3 regions of the Kitasatospora sp. NPDC058492 genome follow, and region 2 is predicted to be linked to each of the others. Evidence: riboswitches for the same ligand, from Rfam matches in the RefSeq annotation. Region 2 holds a riboswitch; each other region holds the start of a gene.
The links. A riboswitch is a leader RNA that binds a small molecule or an ion and turns the genes downstream of it on or off. The one in region 2 is predicted to bind cyclic di-AMP.
Positions count from the first base shown of each region.

Region 1: another riboswitch for cyclic di-AMP. It lies ahead of ACFWPI_RS23085 (transglycosylase family protein); the one in region 2 lies ahead of ACFWPI_RS38045 (transglycosylase family protein).
Region 3: another riboswitch for cyclic di-AMP. It lies ahead of ACFWPI_RS08590 (M23 family metallopeptidase); the one in region 2 lies ahead of ACFWPI_RS38045 (transglycosylase family protein).

Region 1 covers NZ_JBHXMU010000035.1:73,573-83,556, reverse strand. The annotation lists gene ACFWPI_RS23110 (TetR/AcrR family transcriptional regulator) at 1-564, shown strand, start outside; gene ACFWPI_RS23105 (helix-turn-helix transcriptional regulator) at 667-1,533, opposite strand; gene ACFWPI_RS23100 (ATP-binding protein) at 1,952-2,473, shown strand; gene ACFWPI_RS23095 (DUF397 domain-containing protein) at 2,847-3,110, opposite strand; gene ACFWPI_RS23090 (hypothetical protein) at 3,669-4,646, shown strand; cyclic di-AMP (ydaO/yuaA leader) riboswitch at 5,077-5,237, shown strand; gene ACFWPI_RS23085 (transglycosylase family protein) at 5,224-6,630, shown strand; gene ACFWPI_RS23080 (hypothetical protein) at 6,853-7,053, shown strand; gene ACFWPI_RS23075 (LacI family DNA-binding transcriptional regulator) at 7,125-8,144, opposite strand; gene ACFWPI_RS23070 (glycoside hydrolase family 13 protein) at 8,170-9,888, opposite strand; gene ACFWPI_RS23065 (carbohydrate ABC transporter permease) at 9,926-9,984, opposite strand, start outside.
Region 2 covers NZ_JBHXMU010000105.1:3,018-13,001, reverse strand. The annotation lists gene mfd (transcription-repair coupling factor) at 1-63, shown strand, start outside; gene ACFWPI_RS38060 (MazG family protein) at 155-1,183, shown strand; gene ACFWPI_RS38055 (SDR family NAD(P)-dependent oxidoreductase) at 1,201-1,626, opposite strand; gene ACFWPI_RS38050 (cytochrome P450) at 1,902-3,209, shown strand; cyclic di-AMP (ydaO/yuaA leader) riboswitch at 3,420-3,587, shown strand; gene ACFWPI_RS38045 (transglycosylase family protein) at 3,593-4,510, shown strand; gene eno (phosphopyruvate hydratase) at 4,762-6,048, shown strand; gene ACFWPI_RS38035 (septum formation initiator family protein) at 6,205-6,717, shown strand; gene ACFWPI_RS38030 (DUF501 domain-containing protein) at 6,689-7,357, shown strand; gene ACFWPI_RS38025 (Ppx/GppA phosphatase family protein) at 7,360-8,295, shown strand; gene ACFWPI_RS38020 (NAD(P)/FAD-dependent oxidoreductase) at 8,724-9,984, shown strand, end outside.
Region 3 covers NZ_JBHXMU010000009.1:16,172-26,155, reverse strand. The annotation lists gene ACFWPI_RS08605 (PP2C family protein-serine/threonine phosphatase) at 1-39, opposite strand, end outside; gene ACFWPI_RS08600 (TetR/AcrR family transcriptional regulator) at 260-829, opposite strand; gene ACFWPI_RS08595 (alpha/beta fold hydrolase) at 926-1,753, opposite strand; cyclic di-AMP (ydaO/yuaA leader) riboswitch at 2,095-2,253, shown strand; gene ACFWPI_RS08590 (M23 family metallopeptidase) at 2,266-3,099, shown strand; gene ACFWPI_RS08585 (hypothetical protein) at 3,161-4,123, opposite strand; gene ACFWPI_RS08580 (GNAT family N-acetyltransferase) at 4,166-4,738, shown strand; gene ACFWPI_RS08575 (sensor domain-containing protein) at 4,929-5,669, shown strand; gene ACFWPI_RS08570 (hypothetical protein) at 5,896-6,648, shown strand; gene ACFWPI_RS08565 (GNAT family N-acetyltransferase) at 6,685-7,146, shown strand; gene ACFWPI_RS08560 (hypothetical protein) at 7,143-8,285, opposite strand; tRNA gene ACFWPI_RS08555 (tRNA-Met) at 8,865-8,938, opposite strand; gene ACFWPI_RS08550 (PrsW family intramembrane metalloprotease) at 8,989-9,984, opposite strand, start outside.

The sequences.
Region 1 (9,984 bases), on a different contig from region 2:
GAACTGGTCGACCGGCACGGATACGCGGGCACCACGCTGACCGACATCGCCGAGCGGGCCGGGCTCGCGCGCGGCCTGCTCTCGTACTACTTCGACGGGAAACGGCTGCTGATGCAGTCCGCGACGCACCGGATGATGCACCAGTCGCTCTCCGGCGCGCTCGCCGAGCTGACCCCGGACGCCACACCGGCGGCCCGGCTGGCCCGCGCGATCGACGCGGTCCTCACCCTCGCCCTGGAGCACCCGCGGGTGATGCGCTCGCACCTCGCGCTGATCCTGGACCCGGACTCCGGCGCCTTCGTCCAGGACCCGGAGCAGCAGCAGCTCGGCGCCATCCTCCAGGGTCTGCTGCTCGACTGGGGCGCGCCGGACCCGGCCGCCGAGCACGCGGTGCTGCGCAGCGCGCTGATGGGCGGCTGCATCGGGGTGCTGCTGCCGGGCGCCGAACTCCCGCTGGCACTGATCCGAGCCGACCTGTTCCGCCGCTACGACCTGCCCTGGGAGTTGGGCACCCCGCCGCAGGCACTGCCGCCGGAACGCGAACGGCCGCCGGCCCGCGGCTGACGGCGGGTGGACGGCGGCTCGGTGCCCGGGCGACCGATCGCGGGCCGCCGGACCCGTACGCTCTGCTGAGAGCTCCCCTCAGCACTCCTCTCAGCGCTCTTTTCAGCGCTCCTTGAGGATCGAGGCCAGCAGGTCCACGGTCCGCTCGGGCGTGAGGCTGTCCACGCAGAGCCGCTCCATGACCTGGATGTACGCGTCGACGTCGTCCCGCTTGTCGAGGTACAGCGCGCTGGTGAGCTGCTCCAGGTAGACGACGTCCGCGAGGTCCTGTTCAGGGAAGCGCAGGATCGTGAACGCCCCGGACTCCCCCGCGTGCGCGCCGAATCGGAACGGCATCACCTGGATCACGACGTTGGCCTGCTCGGCGACGTCGATCAGGTACTGCACCTGGCCGCGCATCACCTTGGGCCCGCCGACGGGGCGGCGCAGCGCGGCCTCGTCGATCACGGCCCACAGCCGCGGGCTGGCGCCCTCGGTCAGCAGCTTCTGGCGACGCAGGCGGAGGCTGACCCGCCGTTCGATCTCCTCCTCGCTGACGACCGGCCGACTCTGTCCGAAAACCGCCCGTGCGTACTCCTCGGACTGCAGCAGTCCGGGGATGAACTGCACCTCGTAGGTGCGGATCAGCTGGGCGGCCTCCTCCAGGCCGACGTAGGTCTGGAACCAGCCCGGCAGCACGTCGTTGAAGCTGTGCCACCAGCCGGACTTGTTGGCCTCGCGGACCAGCCCGAGCAGTGCCTCCCGCTCCAGGCCGTCGTCCACGCCGTAGAGGCTGAGCAGGTCGGCGACGTCGCGTTCCTTGAAGCTGACGCGGCCGAGTTCCATGCGGCTGATCTTGGACTCGGAGGCCCTGATCGCGTAGCCGGCGTCCTCGCGCGTGATGCCGCGCGTCTCACGCAGGCGACGCAGCTGAGACCCGAGGAGGATCCGGCGGACCATCGAGCCGCCGCCCGGCTGAACTGTGGTCATGCGGTCGAAACCTCCACCTAGGGCAAACAGCGCACAGTCTGCCATCAGTTGAGCGCTCACGGTGCCGATACTGACGGATGTTCCTATCAGTTCCACACTCCACACACCAGGATGCACGTGCATCCGGCGCTTGCATATGCCAATAGTGCGACTGCACGTGAATCGACTCTTGCATCTGCAGTGAGCGCACACCACCATGGTGCACGTGCACCTGCACATCCCTGGCAATCCCGCGGGCTCCGCGTCGACCCCACGCGCGACTCCGTGCACCGACCCGGCAGCGTTCCCCCGCGCCACCGGGGGATCGTGTGCGCGCGCGCTGGTCGAGGGGGCGGCCGAGCGGCCGAGCGAGTCGGAGGTGACCGGCATGACCCCGGCGGGTCCAGCCGTGTCCGCCCCCTTATGGGAGGAGCTCTTCATGAGCACCGGTACGGCTTTGGCGGTTGACCCCCATGTGGTCACCTGTACGCTCGCTCCTCGCTTCGAAGCCGTCAGAACCGCGCGCGACTTCGCCAGAACCTCTCTTCAGCGCTGGGGCCTGATGGAGCTGTTCGACGACGTCGCGCTGGTGGCCTCGGAGCTGGTGACCAACGCACTGCGGCATGCGATCGGCGCACGGCCCGACCCTGCGGGTGGCGCCCAGGGCGAGTACGACTTTCCCATACAGCCGACCCCCGAGGGCCGGCTGCCGATCCGAATAAGCCTGGTCCACCGCTCTCCCCAGGTGGTCTGCGCGGTGAGCGACCCGAGCTGCATCGGCCCGGTCGCCCGGGAGGCGGACTTCGTCGCCGAGTCCGGCCGCGGACTGCACCTGGTGGAGTCCTTCAGCCGCTCCTGGGGTTGGCACCCGCTGGGCAGCGGCAAGGTGGTCTGGGCCCTGTTCGAGGCGGAGCCGGCCACCGGTTCCGAACTCGGTGGACGGCACCGGCGCTCGGCCTAGCGCCAGGCGGCGCGCGGCCGGCCGAGGGAGGCCCCGGGAGGACCGCACCCCGGGCTCCGCGGGGCGGCTCGACGGGCCTGGCGCAGGTGCGCCACGGGCTCCGGCTCAGTCCTCAGGACGATTCCCACGACGATTGCCGGGCCGGCCCCCCGGACGAGCCGGCCGGACTGACGGCCGGACACCCCGGCGGCCCGACCCCCGTCCGGGCCCCCAACCGTGCGCGGGACCACCCGCCGCGCCTGCGCGCGGTCGGCCGCGAGAGCGCCCGTCGGGAGAGCGCCCGTCGCGTGGCCCCGGACCGGCCCCGGACAAGACAAAGGCCGTCGCGGTGTCAGCACCCACGACGGCCCCCCGATGGCAGGACGGCGGCCGGTCAGACCGCCAGGTGGTCGAACTCCCCGTCCTTGGCCCCCAGCAGCAGGGCGGCGATCTCGGCCCGGGTGTAGATGAGCGCCGGCCCTTCCGGGAAGCGCGAGTTGCGCATCGCCACATCGCCCCCCGGCAGGGCCGCGAACTCGACGCAGTTCCCCTGGGAGTTGCTGTGCAGGCTCTTCTGCCAGAGAACCCCCTTGAGGTCGGCGGCCGCCATCCCGTTGTAGGTGTCGTACGAGCCGTGCGTGTCCTGCGAGTCGTGCATAGAAATCTCCCGAAGAGCTCCGGAGTGGTCGTCCAGCGCGGCGCTCCCGGCACCCGCCGAACGAACGGACCGGCCCCGTACCGGCCCGGCACAACGCCTCACTTGACGCGATGATAGCTGCTGTGCACGTGCATCAGCACGGGACATTGCAGGTGCACGAGGCCTTTCACCGGCAGTTCCGAACTCTTCACGGGCCCTTCTCCTGACGGTACGTAAACGGACATAGCCGAGTGAATCGCCGGATTCTCGATAACCGGCCGTGAGCGGTTCCCCGCTGAATGTTGATCTTCAGACGCCCGGAGTCGCGCTGCCGTGACGCTCCGTCAGGCGACCTCCTGGCTGTGAGACATCTCACGCGCCACACAGGCAACTCGACGCCCCGTCGGACACGTGAGGGCTACGAGCGGTGATCGCTCGAAGGCTGGGTGAGATATGTCCGGATTGCGGGCAACCGCCCGGACGGACACGGCGGGAACGCGGCACACCCGCCATGACCACGTGAAACTCGAACGGCAGCCGAATGCAGGCCTGACGGGCCGATGTCCTACGATCTCCGGCATGAGCACCGCAGCCATCCCGGGCGCGCCACTGCCCGTCCGCACTCCAGGCTCCCGTGCGCGGGGGCGCCACCGCCGCCCCGAGCGCCCCGAGATCCCGGCCGGCTCCCCGGCCCTGGTGCTCGCCGTGCCCGCGACCGCCGGGCCCGAGTCCCGCTCGGTCGTCGAGGAGCTGCTGTCGATCGTCCGCAGCGAGCAGAGCGGCATCCAGACCGCCGTCGGCTACCTCCCGGGCGAAGCCGCCCAGGGGGTCGACAGTGACGACCGCACCGTCGCCGAACTGCTGGCCATGGCCGCCGAGGCGGGCCTGCCCGCGCCGGTCCTGGTGCCGCTGGTACCCGGCCCGCACGGATTCCTGACCGAACTTCACGCCCTCGCCGCGGAGTACGGAGCCCCCGTCACCGACGTGCTCGGCCCGCACCCGCTGCTCGCCGAGGCCGTGCACGTGCGCCTGTCCGAGGCCGGCCTGGCACGCGCCGACCGGGCCCGGCTGTTCGCCATCGCGACCGCCGCGGACGGCGTCGTGCTGACCACCGTCGGCGGCGAGGAGGCCGCTGCCGCGGCCGGCATCACCGGTGTCCTGCTGGCGGCCCGGCTGGCCGTCCCGGTCGTGCCCGCCGCGCTCGACGTGCCGGGCTCGGTCGCCGCGGCCGTCAACCACCTCAAGGAGACCGGCTCCCAGCGCCCGGCGCTGGCACCGCTGGTGATCGGGCCGGAGGCCGACTCCGAACTGCTCGCCACGGCCGCCGAGGAGACCGGCTGCCCGTCCGCGGCGCCGCTGGGCGCCTACCCGACGGTCGGCCAGCTGATCGCCGCCACCTACCTGGCCGCGCTGCCGGCACCCTCCCCCGAGGCCCTGTCGCAGGCCGAGGCCGAGGCGGCGGAGGCCGCCGAGGGCGCGCACGCCGACCACTCCGGCCGGGGCGGTCACGCCGCCCACGCCGCTCGCACCGCCACCGAGGACTCGGCCGGCCAGTAGCGGTCACCGCACGCGTGAAGGGCCCGGAACGGCTACGTTCCGGGCCCTTCCTGCTTGCCCCGTAAGGGAGTTAAGGGGCGAATAGGCGTGATGTCCGTTCTATCCGCATTTGTTCGCCGCCGCTCGATCCATCCCCCGACGGCCACAGTGTGGACGCACCTCCTTCTCGGCGGGCGGGCCCTGGGGGACCCGACCCGCCGTCACCCGCCTCCTGAAGCACAGACAGTTGTGCACGCCCTTCGCGGCATTGCCGGAAATCGGCCATTTTCGATCATGGCGAGCGAGGGGAACGACCGTTCTCGCCAAACCGTGATGCGCGTCACAGGTGTTTGCAGTTTGAACTTAAGTCTGCTTAACGTGCTCCCCGTTCGTGGCCACACGAACCCAGTTCATCCGCGACGCCGAGTCCTGCCGTCGGATGTCCTGGCAGCGCGAAAACGCACCACGGCAGGAGCGGGGGACCCACAGGTAAGTCGCCCCGGACCGTTCCCCGGAACGATCCAGGGCTAGGGGTGAAGCCGCGCCCACAGCGCGGCCGGGCAACTCCAGCCCGAATCCGACAGCTCACCTCGCAGGCGTGGGAGAGGACTGCGTCTTCATGCTGCCCACCAACGGCACCCGTCTGTCCAGTCGTACCCGACGCGTGATCGCCGCCATCGGCGTCGCGGGCGTCGGCCTCACCATCCCCTGCCTCACCTCCGGCACCGCCTCCGCCGCCTCCGTCGCCACCTGGGACAAGGTCGCCCAGTGCGAGAGCACCGGCAACTGGAGCATCAACACCGGCAACGGCTTCTACGGCGGCCTGCAGTTCACCTCCAGCACCTGGGCCGCCTTCGGCGGCACCGCGTACGCCCCCCAGGCCAACCAGGCCACCAAGGACCAGCAGATCGCCGTCGCCGAGAAGGTCCTCGCCTCGCAGGGCCCCGGCGCCTGGCCGGTGTGCTCGGTCCAGGCCGGCCTGACCAAGGGCGGCACCCCGGCCACCGTCGACACCTCGGCCGGCTCGACCACCGGCTCGGCTGCCAGCTCGACCGCCACCAAGCCCGCCGCGAAGCCGGCCACCCCGGCCACCCCGGCCGCCAAGCCCGCACAGAGCCAGGCCCCGGCCACCCCGGCCGCGAAGCCCGCCAAGCCGGCCGCACCGACCCAGGACCAGGCACAGGCCCCCGCCGACTCCGCCAACGGCACCTCGGCGCAGAAGGGCCAGAACCAGGCCCAGAACAGCGCCCAGCCCCAGGGCGACGACTACACCGTCGCCTCCGGCGACTGGCTGTCCTCGATCGCCGACAAGCACAACCTCCAGGGCGGCTGGCAGCGGCTGTACGAGCTCAACCGCGGCACCCTGACCGAGGGTCCGGACACCATCTACCCGGGCCAGCGCCTCTCGTTCAAGGACGGCGGCCAGGCCCAGCAGTCGGCTCAGACCGACCAGTCCGGCTCGGACTTCACCTGGTTCGACCGCTCGCAGAAGTCCGGCCAGACCTCCAACGGCGCCGCCGTGAACGCCAAGCCGACCGCCCAGCCGCAGGCCCCGGTCCCGGCCCCGGCCCCGGCCCCGGCCGCCAAGCCGGCTTCCAAGCCGGCCGCCCAGGCGCAGACCCCCGCTCAGGCCCCGGCCGCCACCGGCAGCATGGCCGCCGCGGTCTCCTTCGCCCAGTCGAAGGTCGGCCAGGCGTACGTCTACGGCGGTACCGGCAACGGCGGTTGGGACTGCTCCGGCCTGACCCAGGCCGCGCTGCGCGCCGCGGGCGTCTCCGTCCCGCGCGTCGCCGCCGACCAGGCCGCCGCCAGCACCCGCGTCTCGCTGGACAGCCTGCAGGCGGGCGACCTGCTGTTCTGGTCCAACAACGGCCAGAACTCCGGCGTCTACCACGTCGCGATCTACATCGGCGGCGGCCAGTACGTCGAGGCCGCCAACCCGAGCTCGGGCGTGCGCCTGCAGACCGTCGCCAACTGGGCGCCGGACTTCGCCGGCCGGGTCTGAGCACGACCCGCGGGTGACAGCTGACAACTGACGGCTGACAGATAACAGATTTCAGATAACAGATTTCATCATCTGTTATCTGTCAGTCGCCGCCCGCCCCGGCGGTCGCCCGGCGCCGCAGGAAGGCCGCCGGCAGACCGCCGGGCAGGACCGCCCGGGGCCATGGTCAAAGCCCGCCCCCAGCGGGCATGCTGCTGCTCCGGCACCCGAGGAGGAGTCACCATGGCCCAGGTCACCGTCACACTCGACGCCAACCTCGCGATCGACGCGATGATGCTCTCCGGCACCAAGAACCCGCAGGACGTCGTCGAACTCGTCCTGCGCGACTACCTGGCCCGCGGCCGCCGCACCGAGACCCGCACCGGCGACGCCACCGACGGCCAACGGCTCACCGAGAGCCGCCCCACGGACCACGAGGGCTGACCCGGCACCCGGGCGGCACGCAACGGGCCCCGGAGAGCAACCGCTCTCCGGGGCCCGTCCGTTGACCGTCCTCAGCGCGCGCAGGCCCCCGTGGAGCCACGCATGACCAGCTCCGGCTGGAACATGAACTCCCCGCGCTGGACCGCGTTCCCGCCGACCTCCTCCAGCAGCGCGTCCACCGCCGCGGTCGCCATCGCCTCGACCGGCTGGCGGATCGTGGTCAGCGGCGGCTCGGTGAAGGCGATCAGCGGCGAGTCGTCGAAGCCGACCACCGAGACATCGTGCGGCACCGACAGTCCACGCTGCCGCACCGCCCGGATCGCCCCGAGCGCCATCATGTCGCTGCCGCAGACGATCGCCGTGCAGCCCTTGTCCAGCAGTGCGCCGGCCGCCGCGTGCCCGCCCTCCACGCTGAACAGCGTGTGGTGGACGAGTTCCTCGGCCTCCTCCTGGCTCCGTCCCAGCACCTCGCGCATCGCCGCCGTGAAGCCCTCGATCTTGCGCAGCACCGGCACGTACCGCCGCTGCCCGACGGCCAGCCCGATCCGCTCGTGCCCGAGTTCGGCCAGGTGCTGGACGGCCATCCACATCGCGGCCCGGTCGTCCGGCGAGATGAACGGCGCGTCGATCCGCTCGCTGTAGCCGTTGATCAGCACGAACGGCACCCCGCGCCCGGTCAGCCGGGCGTAGCGGTCGTGGTCGGCGGTGGAGTCGGCGTGCAGCCCGGAGACGAAGACGATGCCCGCCACACCCCGGTCGACCAGCATCTCGACCAGTTCGTCCTCGGTGGACCCGCCCGGCGTCTGGGTGCACAGCACCGGGGTGTACCCGTGCCGGCTGAGCACCTGCTCGATCACCTGGGCCAGTGCGGGGAAGATCGGGTTGCTCAGCTCCGGCGTGATCAGCCCGATCAGGCCGGCGCTGCGCTGGCGCAGTCGGGTCGGCCGCTCGTAGCCGAGCACGTCGAGCGCCGCCAGCACGGTCTGCCGGGTGGCGGCGGAGACGTTCGCCTTGCCGTTGAGTACGCGGGAGACGGTGGCTTCGCTGACCCCCGCCTGCGCCGCGATGTCTGAGAGTCGCGCCGTAGTCACGGTCCCAGAGCCTATTGCAACCACGTCAGACCGCCCACCAGCCGGTGCTGTCCGGCGCGAGCACCGTCTCGCCGCCGTCGACCACCAGCTCCACCGAGGAGAGCAGCAGCTTTCCGGGCGCCGCTATCCGGACCGGCTCGTCCGTGGCGTTGACGGTGCAGACGAAGGAGCCGCGGCGGAACGCCAGGGTCCCCTCGGGGCCCTCCAGCCACTCCACGGCCGTCCCGGCGCCGAGGTCGTCCTGGGAGCGGCGGACGGCGAGCGCGCTGCGGTACAGCTCCAGGGTGGACGCCGGGTCGCCGGTCTGCGCCTCGACGCTCAGCGCGGCCCACTCGGCCGGCTGCGGCAGCCAGGACGGCCCGCCGGCGACCGGGCCGAAGCCGTACGGGGCCTCGGTGCCGGACCACGGGATCGGGACGCGGCAGCCGTCGCGGTAGCCGTCCTGCCCGGCCTTGCGGAAGAACGACGGGTCCTGGCGGACCTCGTCCGGCAGGTCGGTGACGTCCGGGAGGCCGAGTTCCTCACCCTGGTAGATGTACGCGGAGCCGGGCAGCGCGAGCATCAGCAGGGTGGCGGCGCGGGCGCGGCGCAGGCCGAGCTCGCGGTCGCCGGGGGTGCGGATCTGGGTGCCGAGGCCGGGCGGGTTGGCGAAGCGGGTGGCGTGCCGGGTGACGTCGTGGTTGGACAGCACCCAGGTGGTGGGGGCGTCGACCGGGCGCATCGAGTCGAGCGAGACGTCGATCACCTCGCGCAGCGCGGCGGCGTCCCAACCAGCGCCCAGGTACTGGAAGTTGAAGGCCTGGTGCAGCTCGTCGGGGCGCACGTAGTTGGCGGTGCGCTGGACGGTCGGGGTCCAGGCCTCGGCGACGCCGATCCGCTGGCCCGGGTACTCGTCGAGGATCTTGCGCCAGCTGCGGTAGATCTCGTGCACGCCGTCCTGGTCGAAGAACGGCATGACGTCGTTGCCGAGCAGCTTGAGCTGGTCCGCGCCGCCGAGGTCGGGCAGGCCGGGGGCCTTCACCAGGCCGTGGGCGACGTCGATGCGGAAGCCGTCGACACCCATGTCGAGCCAGAACCGCAGGATCGAGCGGAACTCGTCGGCGACTGCCCGGTTCTCCCAGTTGAAGTCGGGCTGCTCGGGGGCGAACAGGTGCAGGTACCAGTCGCCGGGGGTGCCGTCCGGGTTCTCGCTGCGGGTCCAGGCCGGGCCGCCGAAGATGGACTCCCAGTCGTTGGGCGGCAGTTCGCCGTTCTCGCCCTTGCCGGGGCGGAAGTGGTACCGCTCGCGCAGCGGGGACTCGGGGCCCTCGCGCAGGGCGCGCTGGAACCACTCGTGCTGGTCCGAGGAGTGGTTGGGGACGAGGTCGACGATGATCCGCAGCCCCAGCTGGTGGGCGTCCCGGATGAGCGCGTCGGCGTCCAGCAGGCTGCCGAACATCGGGTCCACGGCGCGGTAGTCGGCGACGTCGTAGCCCGCGTCCGCCTGCGGCGAGGCGTAGAACGGCGAGAGCCAGACCGCGTCCACGCCGAGGTCGCGCAGGTACGGCAGGCGGCTGCGGATGCCGGGCAGGTCGCCCATGCCGTCGCCGTTGGAGTCGGCGAAGCTGCGCGGGTACACCTGGTAGATGACCGCGTCCCGCCACCAGCCTCTGGAGGCGCCGCCAGTCACAGGAGCCGGGGTGACCGCCTCGTGGGCGGCGGCGTCGGCGGCAGGCCGGGAGGTGTCGGCCAGGTTCTGGGTCATGGACGGTATCCCTTGGGGACTAGAGGAGCGAGGAGCGTTACGACTTGGAGGCACCGGCGGTCAGACCGGTGACCAGGTGGCGCTGCACCAGGTAGA
Region 2 (9,984 bases):
CTGGGCTGGTGCAGCGAGTTCCTGTCGGCGATGTTCGACGACCTGGCGGGGTCGAAGAAGTAGCGCCCGCGAGGCCCGGCGGGAGGGGCGGGTCCCGTCGGGCCCGCCGCCCGCCCCGTCCCCGTCCCGGGCGGGCGGCGGGTAGGTTCGGGGTGTGACGACGAATGTTCCGGACGCGAAGCTGATCCTGCTGACGACCACCCACCGGGTGGCCCCCGGATTGCTGGCGTGGCCGGCGTGGGAGGCACTGCGGTCGGCGGGGCGGGTGCTGGCGGCGGACGCGGGGCATCCGCAGGTGGCGGCGGTGCGGCAGGCCGGGGTGGAGGTCGAGGTCGTGGCGGCGGGGTCGGCGCCGGCGCTGGCGCGGCTGCTGACCGGGCAGCCGGGCGGGGCCGGGCCGACGGTGTGGCTGGGCAGCCCGGACGGGGATCCGGGGCTGACGGACGCGCTGGCGCGGCTGGCGGTGGAGCACGCCGGTGAGGTGCCGGAGATCGAGGTGCTGCCGGGGTCGTACGACCTGCCGGGGGCGCGGCTGCTGGACCTGGTGTCGGTGATGGACCGGCTGCGCTCGCCGGGCGGTTGCCCGTGGGACGCCGAGCAGACGCACGAGAGCCTGGTGAAGTACCTGGTCGAGGAGGCGTACGAGCTGGTCGAGGCGATCGAGGAGGGGGACCGGGAGACGCTGCGCGAGGAGTTGGGCGACGTGCTGCTCCAGGTGTTCTTCCACTCCCGGATCGCCGAGGAGCACCCGGAGGAGGCGTTCTCGATCGACGACGTGGCCGGTGACATCGTCGAGAAGCTGATGTACCGGCACCCGCACGTGTTCGGGGACGTCGAGGCGGAGGGCGCCGCCGAGGTGGAGGCGAACTGGGAGCAGCTGAAGGCGGCCGAGAAGGCGGACCGGGAGTCGGTGCTGGACGGCGTGCCGGCCGGGCTGCCGTCGCTGGCGTACGCGGCGAAGCTGGTGTCTCGGGTGCGCCGGGCGGGCTTCGCGGGCGTGCCGGACGAGCCGTACGCGCTGCCGGCGGAGCTGACGGCGCAGTCGGCGGGCCGGCTGCTGCTGGCGGTGGCCCAGCGGGCGCACGACGCCGGGGTGGACGTGGACGCGGCGCTGCGCTCGGCCGCGCGCGGTTACCGGGACGCGGTGCGCGCGGCCGAGGGCCTCAAGCCGGTCGGCGAGTAGCGGGCCCGGGCGGGGCCTCAGGCGGCGGTGGCGGTGTTCTCGATCGGCCGCCGCTGCCGGGGGACGACTTCGCCGATGGCCTCGCCGACGAGGGCGAGGAGTTCGGCGAGGCGTTCGAGGTCGAGGCGGGCGGGCAGTTCGGCGAGGGAGACGATCCGCTCGCCGTCGGGGCCGGCGACGCAGAACAGGTCGATGGGGCCGAGGTGCTTCTCGGCGGTGTCGACGAGGGCGGCGATGTCGCTGGGGCGGCGGATGTCGCCGCCGACGCCGACGACGGGGCAGCCCGGCCGGTCGAGTTCGGTGGCGAGGTCCTCGGCGACGCCGGCCCGCTGGTCGGCGATCAGCACTCCGGCGGCTCCGGCGGCGGCGAACCGGCGGGCGAGCTCGGCTCCCGATCCGCCGTCGAGTACCGCGATGACGACGACTGACCCGCTGACCCGCATGGTCTGCTCCTCCCTGTGGGCGACACCGCACCGGCGCCCACGATTTCTGCGGAGGATCGTAGGCAGGTCCTGACCCTCCGCAACAGGGATTACCCCTCAGGTGACCAGGGTCACGCCCGCCGCCCGGCCAAGAGCTGTCCAAGAGCTGTCCACGGACCGTCCACGAGGCGTCCACGGAGCGTTGGCGGGCCGTCCGCCGGGTGTCGACGATCCGGCTCCGCCGGTCGCGGCCGCCGGAGGCGGTGCGGCCCCGACCCACCGGATACGGTCGACGCATGCCAGTGCAGCCCGACCCCGCCGCCCCGCAGCTCTTCACCTGGGAGTTCGCCACCGATCCGTACCCCGCCTACGCCTGGTTGCGCGAGCACGCCCCGGTGCACCGCACGACGCTGCCGAGCGGGGTGGAGGCCTGGTTGGTGACCCGCTACGCGGACGCGCGGCAGGCGCTGGCGGACAGCAGGCTGTCGAAGAACCCGGCGCACCACAGCGAGCAGGCGCACCGCACCGGGCGGGTGGGAATTCCGGGGGAGCGCCAGGCGGACTTGATGACGCATCTGCTGAACATCGACCCGCCGGACCACACCCGGCTGCGCCGGCTGGTGTCGAAGGCGTTCACGCCGCGCCGGGTGGCGGAGTTCGAGCCGCGGGTGCAGCAGCTCACGGACCGGCTGATCGACGGCTTCGCGCAGCGCGGTTCGGCGGACCTGATCCACGAGTTCGCGTTCCCGCTCCCCATCTACGCGATCTGCGACCTGCTGGGCGTGCCGGCCGAGGACCAGGACGACTTCCGGGACTGGGCCGGGATGATGCTGCGACACACGAAGCCGGGCCACGGAGGCGGCCAACGCGGCGGCGTGGGGCGGGCGGTGAAGCGGATGCGGGCGTACCTGCTGGAGCTGATCCACCGCAAGCGGGCGGATCCGGGCGAGGACCTGATCTCGGGCCTGATCCGGGCGAGCGACCACGGCGAGCACCTGAACGAGAACGAGGCCGCCGCGATGGCGTTCATCCTCCTGTTCGCGGGGTTCGAGACGACCGTCAACCTGATCGGCAACGGCACGTACGCGCTGCTGCGCAACCCGGAGCAGCGCAGGCTGCTGCAGGAGTCGGTGGTGCGCGGCGAGACGGCGCTGCTGGACACCGGGATCGAGGAACTCCTGCGCTACGACGGGCCGGTGGAGATGGCGACGTGGCGCTTCGCGACGCGGCCGCTGTCGATCGGCGGGGTGGACATCCCGGTGGGCGATCCGGTGCTGGTGGTGCTGGCCGCGGCGGATCGCGATCCGGCCAGGTTCGCGGACGAGAACACCCTGGACCTGGCCCGCACGGACAATCCGCACCTGGGTTTCGGCCACGGGATCCACTACTGCATCGGCGCCCCGCTGGCCCGCCTGGAGGGGCGGAGCGCACTGACCACGCTGCTTTCCCGGCTGCCGGACCTGCGGCTCGTGGAAAACCCGGAGGACCTGCGCTGGCGGGGCGGCCTGATCATGCGTGGCCTGCGGGAACTCCCGGTCGAATTCACTCCGGAGGCCCGCTCTCCGCACGCGCCGGTCACGCCGGCCGACGCTCCGACACGCTGACGGCGCGTCTCCGGCGGGTCGTGGAGCCGGGTCTGAACCCGCATTAATCCGGACATACCGCCGCCGTTGGTAGGCGATTGACCACGCGCCGTAATTTGTGTGTGATATCGGTGATATGAGCTTGTTATTGGTCTGATGATCTGTCTACTCTCCCTGGAGTTCGCAGCTGCGGACCTCGTGCGCGGAACGCCGAATCCTGCCCGCCGCGTCACGGGAAACCGACCAGACCCTGGGCAGGGGCGGGGGAACCAGGTTTGTTGCCGTTCCCCAACGGCTTGGGGTGAAGCCGCCCGAGCGGAATCGTTTCCGCTTTCGGCGGCCGGGCCACCTCCCGGTCCGAACCCGACAGCTCACCTCGCAGGCGTGCGGAGAGGGACCTCGTCATGCTGTTCGTTGGAACTGGCCGCCACCGTCGTCGCACCCAGACCGAGAAGGCCATCGCCGTCGCCGGTGTGGCCGGCGTCGGACTCGCGATGCCGCTCCTCACCGCCACCGGCGCCTCCGCCGCCCCGGCCTCCACCTGGGACGCCGTCGCCCAGTGCGAGAGCGGCGGCAACTGGAGCATCAACACCGGCAACGGCTTCTCCGGCGGCCTGCAGTTCACGCCCAGCACCTGGAAGGCGTACGGCGGCACCTCCTACGCCCCGCAGGCCAACCAGGCCAGCAAGGCGCAGCAGATCTCGGTCGCCGAGAAGGTGCTGGCCTCGCAGGGCCCGGGCGCCTGGCCCGTCTGCTCCCAGAAGGCCGGTCTGAGCAAGGGCGGCGCCCCGGCCTCCGTGGACACCTCCACGGACGCCAAGCCCGCCAAGCAGTCCGCCGCCAAGCCGACCCAGCAGGCGCAGACCCCGAAGCCCGCCCAGCAGCCGGTCCAGCAGGCCGCCCCGAAGCCGGCCGCCCAGCAGCCCGTCCAGCAGGCCCCGCAGCAGACGCAGCCGCAGACCCAGGGCTTCTCCGGCAAGGCCGGCTGGGACGCCGACGCGAAGGTGTACTGGTACCAGAACAACGGCGCCTGGTACTGGACCAGCCACCAGAGCGTCTACCAGCAGTACGCGGGCCAGCCCGCCGCCCAGCCGCAGTACGCGCCCCGCGCCGCGCAGCCCGCGCAGTCCGCCCCGGCCGCGCAGCCCGCCGCCGCGCAGGGCGGTCACGACTACACCGTCCGGGCCGGCGACACGCTGTCGACGATCGCCGCCGCCCAGGGCGTGTCCGGCGGCTGGCAGTCGGTGTACGACGGCAACCGCGGCACCGTCGGCGGCAACCCCAACCTGATCATGCCCGGCCAGGTGCTGCACCTCGGCTGAGCGGCCCGCGCCCTGCGGGCGAAGGGGGACGGGCGCCGTCCCCCTTCGCCCGCATTCCCCCGTATTCGCCCGCTTCGATCAGGCAAGCAGGTGAACTACTGGTGGGTAGCGGGGCCACACGCTGAGACGGGACCGAGGCCAGCGCGGCCCCGGGGGCCGGGGCGGTTAGGCTCTGGTCGTAACGACTCCGCAATCGTCCCGCCGGCAGCACCCAACGTCAGCCGGACCCTGCTTCCGCAAGGAGATGCCTCGTGCCGTCCATCGATGTCGTCGTAGCCCGTGAGATTCTCGACTCGCGTGGCAACCCCACGGTCGAGGTCGAGGTCGGCCTCGACGACGGCAGCACCGGTCGTGCCGCTGTCCCGTCGGGTGCCTCCACCGGCGCCTTCGAGGCGCTGGAGCTGCGCGACGGTGACAAGAACCGTTACTTCGGCAAGGGCGTGGAGAAGGCCGTCCTGGCCGTCATCGAGCAGATCGGCCCGGAGCTGGTCGGCTACGACGCCACCGAGCAGCGCCTGATCGACCAGGCCATGCTCGACCTGGACGCCACCCCGGACAAGTCCTCGCTCGGCGCCAACGCGATCCTGGGCGTCTCGCTGGCCGTGGCGCACGCCGCCTCCGAGGCCAGCGACCTGCCGCTGTTCCGCTACCTGGGCGGCCCGAACGCGCACGTGCTGCCCGTTCCGATGATGAACATCCTCAACGGCGGTTCGCACGCGGACTCCAACGTCGACATCCAGGAGTTCATGATCGCCCCGATCGGCGCGGAGTCCTTCTCCGAGGCCGTCCGCTGGGGCGTCGAGGTCTACCACACCCTCAAGGGCGTGCTGAAGGAGCGCGGCCTGTCCACCGGCCTCGGCGACGAGGGCGGCTTCGCGCCGAACCTGGACAGCAACCGCGAGGCCCTGGACCTCATCACCGAGGCCATCCAGAAGGCCGGCTACGTGCCCGGCCGCGACATCGCGCTCGCCCTGGACGTCGCCGCGTCCGAGTTCTACGAGGACGGCGCCTACCAGTTCGAGGGCAAGGCCATCTCCGCCGCCGAGCTCATCGAGTACTACGCCGAGCTGGTCGACGCCTACCCGCTGGTCTCCATCGAGGACCCGCTGGACGAGTCGGACTGGGACGGCTGGAAGGCCATGACCGTCAAGCTGGGCGACAAGGTCCAGCTGGTCGGCGACGACCTGTTCGTCACCAACCCGGCCCGCCTGGCCAGGGGCATCGAGACCGGCACCGCCAACGCGCTGCTGGTGAAGGTGAACCAGATCGGCTCGCTGACCGAGACCCTGGACGCCGTCGAGCTGGCCCAGCGCAACGGCTACCGCTGCATGATGTCGCACCGCTCCGGCGAGACCGAGGACGTCACCATCGCCGACCTGGCCGTCGCCACCAACTGCGGCCAGATCAAGACCGGCGCCCCGGCCCGCTCCGAGCGCGTCGCCAAGTACAACCAGCTGCTGCGCATCGAGGAGATCCTCGACGACGCCGCCGAGTACGCCGGCCGCGGCGCCTTCCCGCGCTTCCGTTCCGCGGAGTAGCAAGCACAGCCGCTCCTCGGAGCGGCGAGCACGGTCGCTCCGCCGACCGGTGAGCACGCCTGACCGGTGCCCCGCCGTTCACCCCGTAGGGTGGACGGCGGGGCACCGTCGCGACCAGGAGGGGAACGGGAGATGGCAGGCTGGAGGATCCCGGGCTTGGCGGCCCGGCCTCGCTTCACGAGCCGGGCGACCGTCCTCGTCCTGGTGCTCTGCTCGCTGGTGGCGATCCTCGCCTACCCGACGCGGCAGTTCATCTCCCAGCGCGCCGAGATCTCCGCCCAGCAGGCGAAGGCCGACCGCTCCCGCCAGCAGGTCGAGCAGCTGCGCCGGGAGAAGGCCCGCTGGCAGGACCCCGAGTACGTCAAGGCGCAGGCCCGCGCCCGGCTGCACTACGCGATGCCGGGGGAGACCCCGTACATCGCGGTGGATCCGGCCGGTCCGGCCGCCGCCCGGCCCTCGGCGTCCGCCACCGGTTCCGCTGCCGCCGCCGGCTCGGCCGCCTCCGACGGCGCGTCCGGCGGCTCGGCGCGGGCCGCCAAGCCCTGGTACGCCAGCATCTGGGACTCGGTCGACGCCGCCGACACCACCGACGCCGCCGCCCCGGCCCCCGCCTCCCCCCGTCCGCTCCCACCGTCCCCCGCTGGAGACACCTCCCCCCATGACCACTGAGAACCACCCCGCCGTCTCCGACGCCGACGTCGCCGCCATCGCCGCCCAGCTCGGCCGGGTGCCGCGCGGCCTGCGCGGCGTGGCGCACCGCTGCCCCTGCGGCAACCCGGACGTCGTGGAGACGGCCCCCCGACTGCCGGACGGCACGCCGTTCCCGACGCTGTACTACCTGACCTGCCCCAAGGCCGCCTCGCTGATCGGCACCCTGGAGGCGGACGGCGTGATGAAGGAGCAGACCGCCCGGCTCGCCGAGGACCCGGAGCTGGCCGCCGCCTACCAGAAGGCGCACGAGGACTACATCGCCCGGCGCGACGCCATCGAGGTGCTGGAGGGCTTCCCGAGCGCCGGTGGCATGCCGGACCGGGTGAAGTGCCTGCACGTGCTGGTCGGCCACTCGCTGGCGGCCGGCGAGGGCGTCAACCCGCTCGGCGACGAGGCGATCGGCCTGCTGGAGGACTGGTGGGCCAAGGGCCCCTGCGTCTCCCCGGCCGAGGTCGAGGCCGCCGGTGGGCGGGTCGCCCGCAACCGGGCCAAGGAGCAGGACCACCAGGCCGTGATCGAGGCCAAGCAGCAGAAGGCCGCCGAGCGCGCCGCGAAGAAGCGGGCCGCCGAGGAGTCCGACCCCGGGGAGTCCGCGTGAGCATGACCCGGGTGGCCGCGATCGACTGCGGCACCAACTCGATCCGGCTGCTGGTCGCCGACCTGGACCCGGCCACCGGGGAGATCACCGACCTCGACCGCCGCATGATCATCAACCGGTTGGGCCAGGGCGTGGACCAGACCGGCCGGCTGCACCCGGACGCGCTGGCCCGCACCTTCGCGGCCTGCCGCGAGTACCGGGAGGTCATCGCGGGGTTCGGGGTCGGCCCGGAGCGCACCCGCTTCGTCGCCACCAGCGCCTCGCGGGACGCCGAGAACAGCGACGAGTACGTCGAGGGCGTGCGCGCGATCCTGGGCGTCGAGCCCGAGGTGGTGAGCGGCGAGGAGGAGGCGCACCTGTCCTTCGTGGGTGCCACCAAGGAGCTGACCGGCGGCCAGTTCCCGGCGCCGTACCTGGTGTTCGACCTCGGCGGCGGTTCGACCGAGTTCGTGCTGGGCGGTGCGGACGTGCAGGCGGCGCGCTCGGTGGACATCGGCTGCGTCCGGCTCACCGAGCGGCACTTCGGTGGCGCCGAGCTGCCCTCGCCGGAGCAGATCGAGACGGCCCGGGCGCACGTGCGGGCCGAGCTGGACAAGGCCGAGGAGGTCGTCCCGCTGCGCGGCGCGGCCACCCTGGTGGGCCTGGCCGGGACGGTCACCACGGTGTCCGCGATCGCCCAGGACCTGCCGGCCTACGACTCGGCGGCGATCCACCACTCGCGGATCGGCCGGGAGCGGGTCGCCGGGATCGCCCGTGAGCTGCTGGGTGCCACCCACGCCGAGCGCGCGGCCATCCCGTCGATGCACCCGGGCCGGGTGGACGTGATCGCGGCCGGCGCGCTGGAGCTGCTGGAGATCATGGAGCGGACGGGCGCGGCCGAGGTGGTCGTGAGCGAGCACGACATCCTGGACGGCATCGCCTGGAGTATGGCCTCCTGACCTCCTGCGGGCCTTACCCGACCGGCCCCGGCACCCCTTTCGGGGGTCCGGGGCCGGGGCGCGCCCGGACCGGTGCGGGAAAGTTCGTGAATTTCTTCACATGGCGATCCAGTCATTCGTCGCACCCGCTCGCCCGCTACGTCCGAAATGTGGGACCGAAGGTCTGCTCGCCGTGACGACCCCTGGATCGCAGGTCAAGCCTCGGTTGAGGTTTGAAAATCGAAATCACGAGCGGGAACCCGGGCGCCGTACGGATCGTTGCTGCTCAGCAGGGTGGTATTCCGGCGTGCGCCCACGAGGGGGCGCCCAAGGCCGTGAGCCGGCGCGCTGGGCCCGGATTTGCGGCCGCGCAGTGTAGCACGGGGTGTCCAGAAGCTTGTGACCGGGCTCACGAAGGCTGCTCCGGACGGTGCTGGATACTTTCGGATATGAGCACCACGGAGCGTCCTCGCATCCTCATTGTCGGCGGTGGTTACGTCGGCCTGTATGCCGCGATGCGCATCCTCAAGAAGATGCGTTACGGCGAAGCGACCGTCACGGTCGTGGACCCGCGGTCGTACATGACGTACCTGCCCTTCCTCCCCGAGGCGGCCGGCGGCAACGTCGCGCCCCGCAACCTCGTCGCGCCGCTGCGCAGCGCCCTCAAGAAGGCGGAGGTGCTCACCGGTGCGGTCACCGGTGTGGACCACGCCCGCAAGGTCGCCACCATCCAGCCCGCGGCCGGCGACAGCTACGAGCTGCCCTTCGAGTACCTGGTCGTCGCGACCGGCTCGGTCTCCCGCACCTTCCCGATCCCGGGTCTGGCGGAGCACGGCATCGGCATGAAGACGGTGGAGGAGGCCATCAGCCTCCGCAACCACGTCATGGCCCAGCTCGACAAGGCCGAGTCCACCGCCGACGAGGAGGTCCGCCGCAAGGCCCTGACCTTCGTCGTCATCGGCGGCGGCTTCGCCGGTGTCGAGACGATCGCCGAGGTCGAGGACATGGCGCGCGACGCCGCCAAGATCTACAAGACCGTCAGCCGTGACGACATGCGCTTCGTCCTGGTGGAGGCGGCCAACCGCATCCTCCCGGAGATGGGCCCGGACCTCGGTCTGTGGACCAAGGAGAAGCTCGAGGAGCGGAAGATCGAGGTCTACATCGAGACCTCGATGGACTCCTGCGTCGACCAGCACGTGGTGCTGAAGAACGGCCTGGAGATGGACGCCTCCACCATCGTGTGGACGGCCGGCGTGAAGCCGAACCCGGTGCTGGCCAACTTCGGCCTGCCGCTGGGCCCGCGCGGCCACGTCGACACCGCGCCGACCCTCCAGGTCCAGGGCTTCGACTACGTCTGGTCCGCCGGCGACAACGCCCAGGTCCCGGACCTCGCCTCCGGCGAGGGCGCCTGGTGCCCGCCGAACGCGCAGCACGCCGTGCGCCAGGCCGCCGTCCTCGGTGACAACGTCATCTCGGGCATGCGGGGCTTCCCGCAGAAGAACTACGAGCACAAGAACCTCGGTGCGGTCGCCGGCCTGGGCCTGCACAAGGGCGTCGCGATCCTCTTCGGCAAGGTCAAGCTGAAGGGCCGCCTGGCCTGGTGGTTCCACCGCGCGTACCACGGCGCCATGGTCCCGACCATGAACCGCAAGGTCCGGGTCTTCACCGACTGGACGCTGGCCATGTTCCTGAAGCGCGAGATGGTCGGCC
Region 3 (9,984 bases), on a different contig from region 2:
CAGATACCACCGCCGTGCCCTCGCTATCGGTGCGGGCACGTGGACCTCCGCCAAGGGGTCGGCGGTCCCCTGTCATGACCACCAGTCAGCCCGGCCACACTAACCCGTCCACCCCCACCACCCCCAGGCCGCTGCCTGCCCGCCGCACGGGAAGTCGGCGGGGCCGACTTCTCGCGCATGTGTCACCCGGGGCGCTGGCCGTTCCGCCGTCGCGGGAGGCCGGGCGGGTCGTGCCGCGGTCGGTGCGGTGGCCGGCGTCTCAGGGGGTGGGCCAGGTGCGGAGGCCGGTGGTGAGGAGGGTGATGAGGCGGCTCTGGGTGGTGGCCAGGTCCTCGGCGAGCTGGAAGCCGCCGCCGATGGAGAGGGAGGCGAAGCCGTGGGCGACGGAGCGGACGGTGCGGGCGGCGTGGATCGCCTCCGCGCCGTCGAGGCCGTACTCCCGCAGGACGGCGATGATCACCCCGACGAGCCGACCGGCCGCGCGGGTGAGGTCGTCGTCCGGCTGCGGGGCCTGGGGGAGGGCGTTGTAGCGGTGCGGGTGCTCGGTGGCGTACGCGTGGTAGGCACGCAGCACGGTGGCGACGGCGTCGTCCCCGCTGCGGCCGACGGCGGCCTCGGCGAGCCGGTCGGCGAGTTCCTCGGTGACCCGGACGGCGATGAGCCGCCGCAGTTCGGTGAGGCCGCCGCTGACGTGCTTGTACAGCGACGGGGTGGCGACCCCGGCCCGGGCGGCGACGGCGGCCAGGGTGAGGGCGTCGGCGCCCTGCTCGTCGATGAGGGCGAGGGCGTGGTCGACGACCTGCTCGGGGGTGAGTCCTACTCGGGGCATGGTGTGGGCTCTCCGTCGGTGGAAGGCGTACGTGGCGGGGCGGGGCGGGGCGGCGCGTGGGGGCGGGGCTGACGTGGGCGGACGGGGTGGGCGGGCTCAGGCGAGTTCGGCGAGGAAGGGCAGCAGGGCGCCGGCGGTGGCCTGCGGGTTGTCGGCCATCGGGTAGTGCCCGGATCCGTCGATCATGACCTTCCGCGCGTCGAGCGCGGCGGCCTGCCGGTCGGCGACGGCTTCCGGCTTGGGGAAGTCGGGGTCCTTGCTGCCCATGATGACGAGCGAGGGGCAGCGGACGGCCGCGGTCCAGCCGACGGGCGCGGAGTCCCCGCTGACGTGTCCGCGGGTGGCGGTCTTGCGGCCGGGGGTGCGCATGGCGGCGACGAGTCCGGCCACGTACGTGTCGAAGTCGGCGGGCTTGGCGCCCGGGTAGGCCAGCTTGCGGTGGTAGAGGCCCCAGAAGGCGGGCGAGTGGACGGTCAGGGTGCCCATGACGCGGAGGGCGCCGCGCATGAGGGCGCCGGGCGGGGGGTTCTCGACGAAGGCGTCGATCAGGGCGATGCCGGCGACCCGCTCGGGGGCGTCGCCGGCGGCCTTGACGACCGTCGCGCCGGTGTAGGAGTTGCCGACCAGGACGGCGCGGCCGATGCCGAGGTGGTCGAGCAGGGCGAGGACGTCGGTGGCGATGGCGGCGGGGGAGTAGTCGTCCCAGACGATCGAGGATTCGCCGAAGCCGCGCAGGTCCATGGTGATGACCCGGCGGCCGGCGGCGGCCAGCAGCGGGTGGAGGTGCCGGTAGGCGGCGCGGGTGTCGAGCATTCCGGGGAGCAGCACGACGGGGGCGCCGTCGCCCTGCCGGGTGTCGTCGTAGGCGAGGCGGCCGCCGGTGACGTCGAGGTACTGGGTGGTGGGGGCGCTGGTGGCGTTCATGGTGGGCCTCCGGGGGCTGCCGGTGCGGGCTTCGGCGTGCTGCCGATAGCCATAAAGCTAAGGCTAATAGCCTTAGCCGTCAAGCCTTCGCACCCTGTGGGGCGGGGGAGGTCGGTGGTGAGTGCCTGAATGAAGGGCCGTCCGTTGACGTCCGATCACGTGAGGTGGCGTCAATGGTGTTCAAGCGTGCCCAAGGGGCTCAAGGGGGACAAAACGCCCTTCGCGTCCCAGAGTGCCCCGTCCGTCTCCGGTCGTCCCGGGCGAACGGCTTGGAATCAGGGCCTCCTAGGATTAACGTTTGATAACGCAGCGCGGTCCTCAACGCCGTACCCAGACGGCACCGTGCGCCGTCGCCTAATCCCGCCGACCGGCCTCCGGGCAGGTCAGGGAGCCGGGGAACCACGTTCCTTGGGGTGAATCGGCGGGGCTCCGGCCCAGCCGTAGGAGACCTTCCTGCTCCGAACCCGTCAGCTAACCCGGTAGGCGCGAAGGAAGGAAAGGAGCGCGCCTCCGTGGCGTCGACGCACACCCCGGCACACCCGGCCGGCCTCGCAGCAGGTACCCGGCTCCTCGACCACCCCGGCCCGGACGGCCCCGAGTACGCGGGCCCGGACGCCGAGACCAACCGGCACCGGATGCCGCGTCAGGTCCGTGGGACCTCCCCGCTGCTCGGCGTCACCGCCGTCGCCGCCACCCTGGGCGCCACCGGCTTCGCCTCCGCCACCCCGGCCGCCGCCCCCGCCATCGAGACCCCGGACGAGACCCCGGTCGCCCTCTCCGCCGACCCCGGCCTCGCGCTCGCCGCCCGCATCCAGCTGCAGGCCGACAGCCAGCGCACCGCCGCCGAGGAGGACGCCCGCGTCCAGGCCGCGAAGGAGGCGGAGGCCAAGGCCGCCGCCAAGGAGGCCGAGGCCAAGCGGGCCGCCGAGGAGGCCGAGCGGGCCAAGGCCGCCGCCCTCACCCTGCCGGTGCGCGACTACCACCTCACCGCCCACTACGGCCAGAGCGCCCGCTACTGGGCCCACCTGCACACCGGCCTGGACTTCGCCGCCGACACCGGCACCCCCGTCTACGCGGTCGGCCAGGGCACCATCACCTCGGCCGGCTGGTCCGGCTCGTACGGCTACCGGATCGTCGAGACCCTGCCCGACGGCACCGAGATCTGGTACTGCCACCTCTCCTCGATCATCAAGGGCTCCGGCAAGGTCGGCTCCGGCCAGCAGATCGGCAAGGTCGGCGCCACCGGCAACGTCACCGGCGCGCACCTGCACGTGGAGGTCCGCCCCGGTGGCGGCGCCCCCGTCGACCCGGAGACCTGGTTCCAGCAGCGCGGCCTCAACCCCTGACGCACCCGCGAAGCCCCGGCCGCCGGAACCGAAAGGCACCGGCGGCCGGGGCTTCGCCGCGTCACTCCCGAGCCTGGTCCGTCGGGTCCGTCGGGTCTGCCTGGTCCGCCGGGACTGCCGATCCCGCCAGCTCCTCCAGGCGGGCGTCGAACTCCTCCTGCGCCGGCCCCGCCAGGTACGCGTCGATCTCCTCCTGCCCCGGCTCCGGCGCGAGGTCCGGGAACTCCTCCACCAGCAGTCGCGGCAGCCCGGGCACCGTCCACTCCCCGTACAGGTCGAGCGCGGCCTCCACCGCCGCCTCCTCGAACGCCCCGAAGTCCCCGGCCAGTTCGTCCGGCATCGGCCGCCCCAGCGCGGTCAGCTCGGTCAGGTTGCGGTAGCTGCGCCGCATCAGGCCCTGCTCCAGCAGCCGGCGCGCGCCGTCGGTGGCCATGCCGACCGAGATCACCCGGGTCGGGCTCCAGCCCTGCTCGTCCACCTCGTCCAGCCAGCCGGTCTGCGCCAGTGCGGCGAACCTGGCCAGCCGCTCCTCCTGCGCCAGCTCCCGGAAGCCGGTCAGCCACTCCCGCACCGCCTCCGGATCCGTGACGTCCGCCCCGTACGCGTGCAGCAGCAGCGCGTACAGCCGGGGCCAGGTCACCAGGTCGGCGCGGCGCAGCAGCCCGGCCGCGACCTCGCCCTGCCACTCGGCCTCGGCGTGCAGCCGCTCCTGGCGCTTGGCGTTGAGCCGCTTGGCGGCCCGCTGGTGGTCGGTCAGCAGCCGGACGGCGGCGCCGTACGCGAACGGGTCCGCCTCCGGTTCGGGTTGGACGTACAGGTGGAGCCGCTCGTACAGCAGGTGCTCCACCGCGTTCGAGGTCAGTTCGGGCCAGCCGTCGTGCATCCTGCCCTCGCCCAGCTCCAGCAGGGCCAGCACCGCGCGCAGCGGCGCTTCGGCCACCGGGGTGCGGTCCTCTTCCGCCGCCCAGGCGAGCAGGTCGGCGGCCCTGGTGCGCGGGGCGAGCCGCAGGTCTTCGTCGTTCATAGCTCGAACGGTAACCGCTGGCCGGGAGTAGGGTCGGCTGCCATGGTCCCCGTACGACTCACCGGCCCCCGGCTGGCCATCCGCGAGTATCACCACACCCCCGGCGACGTGGACGCGCTGCACGGGCTGTTCGGCGACCCGGAGGTCACCCGCTACCTCCCCTTCGAGCCGCGCGACCGCGAAACCTGCGCCGACCAGATCGAGCTCTACCTGGAGGAGGCGATGGCGCCGGAGCGGGACACCTACCGGCTGGCCGTCACCCGGCGCGACGACGCCGAGGACCCGGTGGACGCCACGCCGATCGCCCACGCCTCCCTCACCCTCGGCAAGCACCGCTCCGCCCACCTCGGCTACGTGCTGGGCCGCGACGTCTGGGGCCGCGGCTACGCGGGCGAGATCGCCGGCCTGCTCTGCGAGCTCTCCTTCGAGGCCCTCGGCGTGCACCGGCTGGCGGCCCGGGTCGACGTGGACAACGCCGCCTCCGCCAAGGTGCTCCTCCGGCTCGGGTTCCAGCTGGAGGGGCGGGTCCGGCACGACCTGTACAAGGGCGGCGCCTGGTCCGACTCGTACCTGTACTCGCTGCTCGCCGACGAGTGGACCGGCGCGACCGGCTGACCTTTCGGCGCGGACGTCCGGCGCGGACATCTGGCGCGGACATCTGGCGCGGACCCGGGGCAGGCCTGTCAGGTCAGGCCCGGGGGGTTAACCCCACCCCCGATCCGCCAGGCCTCCGGATCCTCCCCGGCCCGCCGTTCGACCAGACTGATGCCATCAGCAGCCGAGAACGAGGGACCGGGGCCGGGACATGAGCATCAGCCGAAGCACGCAGGACCGCGAGTGGGACGTCCTCGGTGGTTACGGCGACGACCCGCGTCCCGCTCGGGCCCACCGGACCGAGGAGCCGCCGGCCGTCTGGCGGGCGCCGTTCTCCAAGCACTACTACCGCGAGATCGGCTACACGCTCACCGGCCTGCCGCTGTCGGTCATCGGCTTCTCCGTCTCGATCATCCTGTTCTGCATGGGGGTCGGCACCTTCGTCACCGTCCTCGGCCTGCCCGTGCTCGCCCTCCTGACCACCGTCGCCCGCGGCATGGGCCGGATGGAGCGGGCCCGGGTGCGCGGCATGCTGGCCCTGGACGTGCCCGCCCCGGCGCCGGTGCGCCAGACCCGCCCGGGCACCTGGGGGGCGATCACCGCGCGGCTGGCGGACCCGGCCGGGTGGAAGGCCGCGTTCTACCAGGTGGTGATGTTCCCGTGGGCGGTCCTCAGCTTCGCCCTGTCGCTGGTGTTCCTGCTGCTCGGCTGGGCGATGGCGCTGTACCCGCTCTACCAGTGGGTCTTCCCGGCCTTCACCTCCTGGCGCGGGTACCGGGTCTTCGACTTCTACGACAGCGGCAACGTCCAGCACGTCTACTACGTCGAGGGGGCCTGGCAGATCGCGGGCTTCTCGCTGGCCGGGGTGCTGCTCATCATCCTCACCGCGCAGCTGGTCCGCGGCCTGACCAACGTGAACCGGGCCGCCGCCCAGGGCCTGCTCGGCCGCTGAACCCCGCCCGCTTCCCCGGTCCCGCCCGCCTTCCCGGCCCCGCCCGCTTCCCCGGTCCCGCCCGCCTTCCCGGCCCCGCCCGCTTCCCCGGTCCCGCCCGCTTCCCCGGCCCCGCCCGCCTTCCCGGCCCCGCCCGCTTCCCCGGCCCCGCCCGCCTCACCGGCCCCGCCCGCGCCCCGGACGTGCTCCGGATGCGGGCGGGGCCGGCCCGTGTTCGGATGGCCGGGTGGCCGCCGCACGCACTCCCGCCGACCCGGGCGCCCTGGGTCGGGACATCCTGGTCACCTCCCGCCCGCTGGACGAGTACTGCGACCTGTTCGACCTCACCCGGGCCCAACTCGCCGCGCTGCCGGGCCCGGTGCTGGACTGCCCGGGCGGCGCGGCCGGCCTGGCCGCCGAGGCGCGTCGGCTCGGCTGCCGGGTGATCGCCGCCGACCCGGCGTACGCGCTCCCCGTACCCGAGGTCGCGGCCCACGCGCTGGCGGCCCGGGCGTCGATGGCCACCGCGATGGCCGCCCGCCCGCACCTGTACCCGTCGCCGCGCTCCTGCCGGCCGGACCGCTACCTGCGCAGTTGGGACCGCGCCCGCCGCCTGTTCGCCGCCGACTCGGCCGCGCACCCGCAGCAGTACGTGGCCGCCGCGCTGCCCCGACTGCCGTTCGCGGACGGCGCCTTCGCGCTCACCCTGAGCGGCTATCTGCTCTTCGCCTACCCCGAACTGTTCGACCCCGAGCGGCAGTTGGCCGCCCTGGTGGAACTCGTCCGGGTGACCTCCCCGGACGGCGAGGTCCGCGTCCAGCCGCTGCACGACGGCCACGGCCTCCGCTGCGCCCACCTCGACCCGCTGCGGTACGCGCTCGGCGAGCGCCGCGTCGCCAGCGAGATCCGCCGCTTCCCCCGCGCCGCGGACGGCCGCACCCGCCGCGTCCTGGTCCTGCGGTCCGCCGACCACCGCCGCCGGTCCGCCGCCGAAAAGTAATGGTCTCTCCTGGTCAGCACCCCTATACTCGCCCGCATGAGCGAGACGACCATCAGGCGCGCCGGGGCGGCCGACGCCGACCGGCTCACCGAGCTGATCCAGGCCTCCACCGCCTACCGCGGCGACTACGCGGCGATGATCGACGGCTACCGGGTCACCCCCGAGTACGTCGCCCGGCACGAGGTGTTCCTGGCCTCGGACCCGACCACCGACCGACTGCTCGGCTTCTACGGCCTGATCCGTGAACCGGCCGAACTGGACCTCATGTTCGTCGCCGACGAGGCCCAGGGGCTCGGCATCGGGCGGAAGCTGATCGCGGACATGCTGGAGCGCGCCCGGGCGGCCGGGATCGCCTCGGTCAAGGTGGTGTCCCACCCGCCCGCCGAGGGCTTCTACCTCCAGATGGGCGCCGAGCGCACGGGCACCCGTCCGCCGCAGGTCAAGACGCCCTGGGAGCAGCCCGAACTGCGCTTCACCGTCAAGGAGTTCAGCAGCTAGCTGTGGTCGCCCGCCGACGGAGCCGACTGGACGGGCTGGACGGGCTGAGCGGGCTCAGCAGGCTGAGCGGGCGGGGCCGGCTGCGTCGGGACGAAGGCCGTCGCCTCCAGCCGGGACAGGATCTTCTCCGCCAGCCAGCTGCGGTCCGACCCGTACGGGATCCCCTCCGGCAGCACCAACTGCCCGGCCACCGCGTCCCGCAGCCGCTGCGCCTCGGCGCCGGGCAGCCGGGAGAGCAGCCCCCGGGCGGCCAGCAGCGCGTGGTACTGCTCGAAGCCGGAGCGCGGGCGCTCGATCGCGTCCAGCAGGCTCGGCAGGTCGGCCAGCGACGGGTCGCCCTGCATCAGCGCGAGTGCCTGGATCCGGCGGCCCTCGGAGCCGTCCGCGTACAGCGCCCGCACCTGGTCGGCGGTCAGCGCCGAGCGGCGCGCGGTAGAGCGGACCTCGGCCACCACGCCCTCCGGCCCGGACGAGGGCGAGGAGGCGGGCGGCAACTGCGCGGCCAGCGCGGCCGACTGCTCCGCGCTGCCCCCCAGCAGCCCGAGCTGCTGCATCGCCCGGACCCGCAGGTCGTCGGCGCCCACCTTGTCGCCTCGCCGGTCGCGGTCCTGCCCGGCGAGGAAGAGGTCCAGGGCCTGGTCGGCGTCGGTCAGTACCTGCGGCAGCGCGAGCCTGGTCACGAGCCAGCCGGCCAGGAAGCCGAAGACCACGAAGTACAGCACCAGTGCCGCCGCGAACGGCACCGCGGCGTCCTCCCCGCCCAGCGCGGGGGCCAGTGCGGTGCCGAGCTGGTGCAGCCGCTCGCCGAGCGAGCCGAGCTGGGTCAGCCCGACGCCCAGCAGCACCTTGGTCAGCCAGTCGGACACCTGCTCCAGGTTGGTGTTCGGGGCGTACGAGCCCTGCGGTTCGCCGCTGCCGCTGCGCACCCGGGGCACTCCGAACAGGAAGCCCAGCGCGCCGCCGAGCACCGTCGAGGCTCCGGCCACCACCAGCCCGCCGCCGAACGCCTGCCAGGCCTGCTCCCGGCCGAGCGAGAAGAGCAGCAGCCCGAGCAGGCCCGTCCCGGCCAGTGCCCCGGGCGCGGCCCACCGTGCCGTCCGCAGGGCCGTCGTGCCGCTCCGCCGCCGCGCCTTCGCCATCGCCTACCCCCTGTGCCCGCGCCGCTCCGCTCCGGAACCCGCGCCGACTCTAGCGCCGCGGCCCCACCGCGGGAACGACCCGGGGGCGCCCCGGACCGGGCGCGGGTGAGGACCAAGAGCGGCGGAAGACGCCGGAGGGCGGCGGAGAACGCAGACAGCCCGCAGGCTGCTCCTCCGCGCCGGCCCGTGCACTGGCCTGGCGCCGAGGCACCGGGGATGTTCCGGTGGGCCTGCGGGCCGGGTGACTGCTATGGATTTCGCCTGCCGGAGGCCTCAGGCCTCACCCCGCGCAGGCAGGGGCGGCTCTAGCGAGCAGCCACCTCACACATCCTGATGGAACTCAATTCAGGATCACCTCCCTTCAGTGTGCCGCCACGATAGGCAGCCCACCGGCCGGAGGGCAACGGATTTATCGGTGGCCCGCCCGGCGGCCGTCGGCCGGGCCGCCGTCGTTCGGGAGGTCTCCGCTGACGGGGGCCCAGGTCCTGTTGCGGCTTCGCGGCGGAACGTTCCTTCGCCGTGCCGGGGAACGCGAAAGGCCCGGAGGACGAATCCTCCGGGCCTTTCGTTGCTACTGAGTAGCGGGGACAGGATTTGAACCTGCGACCTCTGGGTTATGAGCCCAGCGAGCTACCGAGCTGCTCCACCCCGCGTCGGTGAACACAACAATACGGGGAAGTCGCCGAGATGGGAAATCGGTTCTTCAGACCGCCCCGGCGGAGCGCCTGTCGCGCCGGGCGGCGTGCCGGGCCGCCCGGGACCTGGCCCAGGCCGCGAAGCAGACCAGCGCGGCGAAGCAGGGCACCATCAGCGCCCCGTACACCACCAGGAAGCCGTCCGTGCCGAGGTCGGCGGCGGCGTTCCAGGTGCCGTGCAGCGCCATCGCCAGCAGCAGCCCGGTCGGCGCGGCCAGCCGGGCCAGCCAGCGCCGCCCGGTGGTCAGGGCGACGGCCAGGCCGATCCCGGTGAGCGCGGTGAACAGCGGGTGCGCGAAGGGGGAGAGCAGGGCGCGCAGTACGAAGGTCTGCACGGTGCCGTCGAAGTCGCGCAGGCTGGGCGGATCGCCGAGGCCGATGCTGTCCAGCCGCTGCCGCTGGTCGGTGGTGAACGCCCGGCCCAGGTAGAGGGCGTTCTCGGTGAAGGCGAAGCCGCAGGCGGTCATCCCGCCGAGCACCACCCCGGCCGCCAGGGTGCGGGGCCGGGAGCGGCGGTGCGGGCCGCCGCCGGAGGGCGGGGCCGGGCGCAGGTACGGCAGCGGGCGCAGGTACGGGCGCAGCCGCAGCCGGCCCCGGGCGTGCGGAACGGCCGGGCGGCGGGCGTACGTCCGGGGGAGCCGGGGGGCCGGCAGCCGGTGCAGCAGCGGAGCGCAGGGGCGGCCGGTGCGGCGGCCGTGGCAGCGCAGCCGCTGGCCGAGCGGCAGCAGCAGCACCAGCAGGGCGGTGGCCTTGGCGGTCTCCTCGATCAGCGGGGTGGCGATGCCGGCGCCCAGCAGTTCGCCGAGCGGGCCCTGGTGCGAGGTCAGGTAGCTGGCGGTCCAGTTGTTGGCCACGATGGCGACGGTGGTGGCCGCGCAGGCGCCCCAGCCGAGGCAGAACACGGTGTGCCGCAGCGGCACCCGGGCGGTCAGGTTGAGCCAGGCCAGGGCGCCGAGCACGAACGGCAGCGGCACCATCGCCAGGCCGACGCCGACCAGCAGCCC